One region of the Rhodococcus sp. Z13_19A genome, then DNA from elsewhere that is predicted to be linked to it. Evidence: riboswitches for the same ligand, from Rfam matches in the RefSeq annotation. Region 1 holds a riboswitch; each other region holds the start of a gene.
The links. Region 1 has a riboswitch for cyclic di-AMP ahead of AC3YNX_RS10125 (NlpC/P60 family protein). Riboswitches for the same ligand answer to the same signal wherever they lie in the genome.
Positions count from the first base shown of each region.

Region 2: linked by a shared signal. The riboswitch ahead of AC3YNX_RS06770 (transglycosylase family protein) and the one ahead of AC3YNX_RS10125 (NlpC/P60 family protein) in region 1 are both predicted to bind cyclic di-AMP.
Region 3: linked by a shared signal. The riboswitch ahead of AC3YNX_RS07345 (transglycosylase family protein) and the one ahead of AC3YNX_RS10125 (NlpC/P60 family protein) in region 1 are both predicted to bind cyclic di-AMP.

Region 1 is NZ_JBYUNN010000002.1:716,575-718,829, reverse strand. It holds gene AC3YNX_RS10125 (NlpC/P60 family protein) at 69-1,169, opposite strand; cyclic di-AMP (ydaO/yuaA leader) riboswitch at 1,258-1,416, opposite strand; gene AC3YNX_RS10120 (saccharopine dehydrogenase family protein) at 1,522-2,255, opposite strand, start outside.
Region 2 is NZ_JBYUNN010000002.1:20,758-23,012, forward strand. It holds gene AC3YNX_RS06765 (sulfurtransferase) at 1-280, shown strand, start outside; cyclic di-AMP (ydaO/yuaA leader) riboswitch at 577-774, shown strand; gene AC3YNX_RS06770 (transglycosylase family protein) at 781-1,536, shown strand; gene AC3YNX_RS06775 (acyl-CoA dehydrogenase family protein) at 1,650-2,255, opposite strand, start outside.
Region 3 is NZ_JBYUNN010000002.1:137,729-139,983, reverse strand. It holds gene moaA (GTP 3',8-cyclase MoaA) at 1-78, shown strand, start outside; gene AC3YNX_RS07350 (MoaD/ThiS family protein) at 82-378, shown strand; cyclic di-AMP (ydaO/yuaA leader) riboswitch at 634-824, shown strand; gene AC3YNX_RS07345 (transglycosylase family protein) at 831-1,559, shown strand.

The DNA.
Region 1 (2,255 bases):
TAGGACACCCCGTCGTCGTGGCGGGGTGTCCGTTCCGGTGGCCCGCGCGGATCAGTGCAGCGGAGTGATCAGTAGCGGCGAGCACCGGTGTAGGGCATGTTTCCCATCGGCGCGACCTTGACGGGCTGGCCCTCGGTGGGGGCGTGCACCATGTTGCCGCCGCCGGCGTAGATGCCCACGTGCGAGACCGGGCTGTAGAAGAACACCAGGTCGCCGGGCTGCAGCTGGTCGCGGGAGACCGGGGTGCCGCCGCCGGCCTGTGCTGCGGCGGTGCGCGGGATGGCGGTGCCGGCCTGGCGGAAGGCCCACTGGGTCAGCCCGGAGCAGTCGAAGGAGCCGGGGCCGGTGGCGCCGTAGACGTAGGGCGAGCCGAGCTTGCTCATCGCCGCCTGCAGGGCGGTGGCGCCACGACCCGAGCCGGCGGACCGGGTGCTGGCGACCGCGGGAGCGGCCGGGGCGACGGCCCCGCCGCGAACGGCCGCAGCGGGAGCCGCGGGCTGGCTGGCAGCCTCCGCGGGCGGCGTGACGGGGGTGGTGGGAACCGGGGAGACGAAGCCCGCCGGGACGATGGCACCGGCGTAGCGCACCCGCTCGGCCTCGGTGAGCGAGGCCAGCTTGGCGCGGACCGCGGTGGACCGGGTGCTCAGCTCGTCCTGCTTCTTGCGCAGGTCCGCCTGCACCAGGGCGGCGGCGTCGGCGGCGGCCTTGGCGGCGGCGTCAGCCGAGCGCGCGTCGGTGGCGGCGGTGGCGGCCTGGGCGGAGGCGGCGGAGAACTTCTGCACCCGGTCGTTGGTGTCCGCGGCCAGCACGTCCAGGCCCGACATCTGGTCGAGCAGGTCCTGGGGCGACTCGCTGATCATCAGCGCGGACAGCTTGTTCAGGCGTGCGCCCTGGTAGGAGGCGGAGGTCAGGGCGTCCACGGTGCCGCGGAACTGCTCCTGCTCCGACTGCGCCACCCGGAGGCTCTCCTGCGCGGAACCCAGCCGGGCCTCGGCGTCGACCCGCTGCGCCTGCTTGGCGTCCAGGTCGACCTGCGCGCCCAGGAGCTGCTCGTTGACCACCTCGGCGTCGTGGCCCAGCCGGGCGAGCTCCTGCTCAGCCTGGGTCGCGTTGTCGGGGAGCACCGGGTCGGCGCTGGCCGGGGTGGCCGACATCGTGGCGATGGCCACCGCGGCCATTCCGGCGGCGAGGACGCCACGAACAGTGCGTGTGCGGGCCGTACGAGCTCGAGCTAGGGACGCCACAGGGCGAAGTCTCCTTGTATCCGTTAACCGCCTACCGAGTTAGCTGACGGGTTCGGACTGGACACAAACAGCCCTACAGCGCGGTCGCCCGTGACGGCGGCGAGCTGATTCACCCCGGAGAACTGGGTTCCCGGCTCGACTCCCCGACGGGTCGACTCGGCGGTGACCCCCAGTGCAGTCCTCTTGAGACCGCTAACCCCTGGAAGGTCTCGGCCAGGTTACGGAATGGACATCCCCCGTGTCTACTGTGACCGTTTCGAGACGTGGGTGGCGTCGCTCAGCGGCTCGCCACGTCGAAGGTCATGCCGGCGCGGCGCAACCTGTCGAGCAGGGCGGTCCCCATGGCGCTGGCCGGGGTGAGCACGCCCGCCGCTGCAGGCAGCTGCGCGCGGTCCAGGGCCAGGCACAGCGCGCTCTCCCCCATCATCATCGCGGTCGCGGCGTAACCGGGATCACCCTGCGCGGCGACGGTGCACACGTACCGTCGACCGGTGGTGGTGCGGGTGTGCACCTCCATCCGGAAGTAGCCGTTGCGCTGCGCTCGCTCGGACGGGCCGCTGCCGGGGCTGGGCAGCACCCGGTCGAGCACCCAGCGGGCGGGGCCGAACATGAGCCCGGCCGCAGCACCCCAGGTGCCGCCGGCGATGGCCAGCGCAGCACCGGGTGAGACGACTGAGTCGCCGCAGCCGATCACCTCGCGGTAGCGGAGCGTGCGGCCGTAGGCCCAGCCCTGCAGCGCGTTGCTGCGCCGCACGATCCGGGTGTTGTACTGCGCCATGACGAACGGGGCCGTCCAGCCGCCCAGCTCGGAGTCGCGCCGCACGAAGGCCTGGTCGGCCTCCTCGCCCAGCTGCGGCTCGGCGGCGCGGTCGGGGCTCATCGCGTAGGGGTCGGCCACGTGCTCGGCCAGGGACGGGTCGGTGCGCACCACGTCCACCTGGTTGCGCAGCGAGTCGATGGTGCCGCCGCTGAACCCGCCGCGGGCCGCCTTCACCACCAGCGTGGTGTCGG
Region 2 (2,255 bases), 700 kb from region 1:
GCCCACCCAGGCCACGCTGGCCGAGGACGGCACCTTCCTCCCGGCGGCCGAGCTGCGCCGTCGCTTCACCGCGGCGGGCGTGCGGGAGGGTGCGCCGGTGACCGCCTACTGCGGCTCGGGAGTGACCGCCTGCCACAGCCTGCTGGCTCTGGAGCTCAGCGGGCTGGGTGCCGGTCGCCTCTACCCGGGGTCGTGGTCGCAGTACAGCAGCGATCCCCGCCGCCCCGTTGCCACCGGGGCATCACCAGGTGGTGTCGTGGACCAGGAAAACTGCCTGTGACCTGGGACTTGTCGCCTCTCAGGGCGTGACGCAGGCCGCTTTCCGGGGCTGATTTCGGGGGTCCAGCTTGTGATCCGAGTCACCGATCCTGGGCTGCTGACAAAAGCGTCCCTTTTTGCGGACATGCCAGCTGACCTGCGGAAACAGTGACGTCGCGGGTCGCCGGGGAGGCGTTACCTACCCGAGACCTTGGCGCTGCGGGGCCTCGACGCACCCGTGCTCGGTCCGTACGTTCGTTTGTGGCCGGGAACAACCGGCCGACACCGGGCCCGCCGCGCTCAATCCTGTCCCGCGGGCATCCGGAACCTCCGATCTAACCAGGGACAGGGACGGAGGACCCACATCCAGGGCACACCCGGGATGCCGGCCGGAACCGCTGATCAGCGGCTCTGACCTTGGGGTGAAGCCAGCAGGCCCAGCTCGTGGACCTGGTGGCCGGGCAACCTCTCAGCCCGAACCCGACAGCTGACTCCGCAGGCGCAGGGAGAGGATCTACCCATATGACTCGCAAGACCACCACCGCCTCCAAGCACTCCACCGGCGCCCGCAACGCCGCCAAGGTCGTCATCGCCGGCCTCGTCGTCGGTGCCCCGATGGCGATCTTCGCCTCGCCGGCCTCCGCCGCCGGCAACGACTGGGACGCGGTCGCGCAGTGCGAGAGCACCGGCAACTGGTCCATCAACTCGGGCAACGGCTTCTCCGGTGGCCTGCAGTTCACCCCGAGCACCTGGAAGGCCTTCGGCGGCTCGGGCTCGGCCCACAACGCCTCCAAGTCCGAGCAGATCGCGGTCGCCGAGCGCGTGCTCGCCGGCCAGGGCAAGGGTGCGTGGCCGGTGTGCGGCAAGAACCTCGGTTCGGGCAACGCCTCCGCCAGCAGCTCCACCGCGAAGGCCACCACCAAGTCGGCCCCCAAGGCGCAGGCCCCCAAGGCTGCGACCACGCAGAAGGCGCAGGCGCCCAAGGCCAGCACCGCCAAGGCGCAGGCCCCCAAGGCCAGCACCGCCAAGGCACAGGCGCCCAAGGCTTCGGCTGCCAAGGCGCAGGCCCCCAAGGCCAGCTCCGCCAAGGCCACCACCAAGGCGAAGGCAGCCAAGTCCAGCGGCAAGACCTACACGGTGAAGTCGGGCGACACCCTGTCGTCCATCGCCTCCACCCAGGGTGTGAGCGGCGGCTACCAGGCGCTGTTCAGCATCAACAAGGGCAAGATCAGCAACCCGAACATGATCTTCGCGGGCCAGACCCTGACCCTCGCCTGATCCTGCTCACCGGCTCGGCCTCGGCTGAGCCAGCTGAACCAGCACAGGACCCCGCCACCGGCAACGGTGTGCGGGGTCCTGTGCTGTCTGCGTGGACGGCCGGAGGGCGGTGGCTAGGCGGGCTCCGCGGCCAGGGTGGCGCCCAGGCGCAGCAGCTGCGCCGTCGCCGCCCCCAGCTCGAACTCGTTGCGCTTGGCCGCGGTGAAGTACCGGTGCATGGCGTGGTCGGTGTCGATCCCCACGCCGCCGTGCACGTGCACCGCGGTGTGGCTCACCCGGTGCCCGGCGTCGGCAGCCCAGAACTTGGCGGTGGCCACCTCCGCGGTGCTGGGCAGGTCCTCCGCCAGCCGCCACGCCGCCTGCCAGAGCGTGAGCCGGATGGCTTCCACGTCGATGTAGGCGTCCGCCAGGCGCTGGGCCACTGCCTGGAAGCTGCCGATGGGACGGCCGAACTGCACCCGCTCCCTGGCGTACTCCGCGGTCAGCTCCAGCGCCCGCTCGGTGACGCCCAGCTGCAGCGCACAGATCCCGACGGTGCCGCGGTCCACCAGCCAGGTCAGTGCCGCCTCGCCGTCGGTGCCGAGGACCCGGTCGGCGTCCAGGCGCACGTCGGTCAGCTCCACCAGGCCGGCGCTGCCCCCGTCCACCAGCTGCTGGTCCTGCACCTGCACGCCGGGATCGTCGCTGCGCACCAGCAGCACCACCGGGCCGGCGTCGGT
Region 3 (2,255 bases), 580 kb from region 1:
GCCAAGCTGCCGGGTCACGGGATCAACGACCCCGGCTTCCTGCAGCCCACCCGCCCGATGAGCGCGATCGGGGGCTGACTCGTGAGCACCTCCCCGGAGAGCACCAGCCCGACGACCAGCGCACCCGCCATCGAGCTGGAGGTGCGCTACTTCGCCGCGGCGCGGGCCGCGGCGGGCACCCCCACCGAGATCGTGAGCGCGCCGGCCGGCACCACGCTCAGCACGCTGCTGGCCGTCCTCGCGGAGCGACACCCGCCCCTGGTCGAGGTGCTCAAGCGTTGCTCGTTCCTGCTCGACGAGGTCGCCGTCCGCGACCGCGAGCGGCCGCTGCCCCCCGGCGGCACCGTCGACGTGCTGCCACCTTTCGCGGGCGGATAACAGTCAGATAAACGTCTGGCCAACGTGATCTCGGTCACATCACGGCGGGATAACGAGTCCGCAACGAACAGACGCGTCAGTGCTCTGACCTGGGGTTATGCCGGGATCGTCAACTGTGGCAGGGACGTTACAAGTAACAAATCGGCCACAGTGGACGAGGTGACGGCAGCCTGCGCCGCACGTACCGTTCCCCCTGGCCGGAACAGCCCCGGCCGAACCGGTCCGCCGCGCCAAACCCTGCTCCGTGGGAACCGGTTACCTCGAGAACCATCAGGAGCAGGGACGGAGGACCCACGTTCGGGCAGCCGAACGACGGGCCGAGGCGCAGATCTGCTGCCTAGGTCCTTGGGGTGAAGCGAAACCACTCGAGCCACGGGTGGGGAAGCCGGGCTACCTCTCAGCCCGAACCCGACAGCTGACTTCGCAGGCGCGTATGGAGAGGATCCACCCAGATGTCCCGTACCCAAGGCCGTCACCGCAAGCCCACCACCACCAGCCGCACCGTCGCCAAGGTCGCTCTGACCGGCATGGTCGTCGGCGCCCCCCTCACCGTGCTGGCCGCGCCCGCCTCGGCGGCCTCCGCCAGCCAGTGGGATGCAGTCGCCCAGTGCGAGAGCACCGGCAACTGGTCCATCGCCAACGGCAACGGCTTCTACGGCGGCCTGCAGTTCACCGCCAGCACCTGGAAGGCCTTCGGCGGCCACGCCTACGCCCCGCAGGCCAACCAGGCCAGCAAGGCCCAGCAGATCGCCATCGCCGAGCGCGTCCTCGCCGGCCAGGGCAAGGGTGCCTGGCCCGTCTGCGGCAAGGTGCTGACCGGCTCGGGCAACGCGTCGGCCACCGCCGGTGCCAGCGCCCCGCAGGCGTCCACCAAGTCGGCTCCCAAGGCCGCTGCTCCCAAGGCTGCCGCCCCGAAGGCTGCTCCTAAGGCTGTCGCCCCCAAGGCTGCTGCTCCGAAGGCTGCCGCCCCCAAGGTCGCGACCAAGGCCACCACCAAGACCACGACCAAGGCGGCGACCTCCTCGGCCGGCACCTACACGGTCAAGTCCGGTGACACGCTGTCCGGCATCGCCCGCTCGCAGGGCATCTCCGGTGGCTACCAGGCCATCTTCCAGCTGAACAAGGGCACCATCAGCAACGTCAACGTGATCTACCCCGGCCAGGTCCTCCACCTGGGCTGATCCACAGCACCACAGCAGAAGACCCCGGCAGCCTCCACGGTGCCGGGGTCTTTCGCTGGGGCAGGTATGGCCGCGGCCAAATGGTCTGGCTGCGCGATCACGGTTTCCGTCTACGGCTCGCCAGCCGTGGACTCCCTCAGCCTGGGAACGTCATCATCTAGCGCCTGGGCAGCACGGTAGAACCTCGAACGGCGACCGTCTCAAGCCCAGACCGTCACGGCGCTTGGCGCGCCCCAGCAGGAGGGCGCCGAAGACATGCGCCACCAGCCCATTCTCAGGAGTAGGGGTGCCAGTCGATCCTGCAGCAACCGGACCCCCAGCTCCTCCAGCTCGCGCACACTCTCGATCGAGTGCAGCGACGACCGGCCCAACCGGTCGGGTCGCCACAGCACCATGGTGTTCCCAACCTCATTAACTCGGTCAGTTGAAACCGCTCCGTCGTCGATCCCGAAGCGGTGTCAGTCCAGCTTCCCCAGCAGCCCGCGGCGCTCAACGCGTCGAGCTGCAACGCGGGATCCCGCACGGTGGTCGACACCCGTCACGTATCCCAATACTCCACCCTGCCGATCGCCTGCGTCAGAACTGGTCGACGAGATCGCTCGTGACACGCACACTGTGACCATCAGTTTTGCGACATCCAGCCGTTCCCTCGACCTGCATGACCGCTCGGCAGCCGGCTGGGCCTGGCGGTGTCTC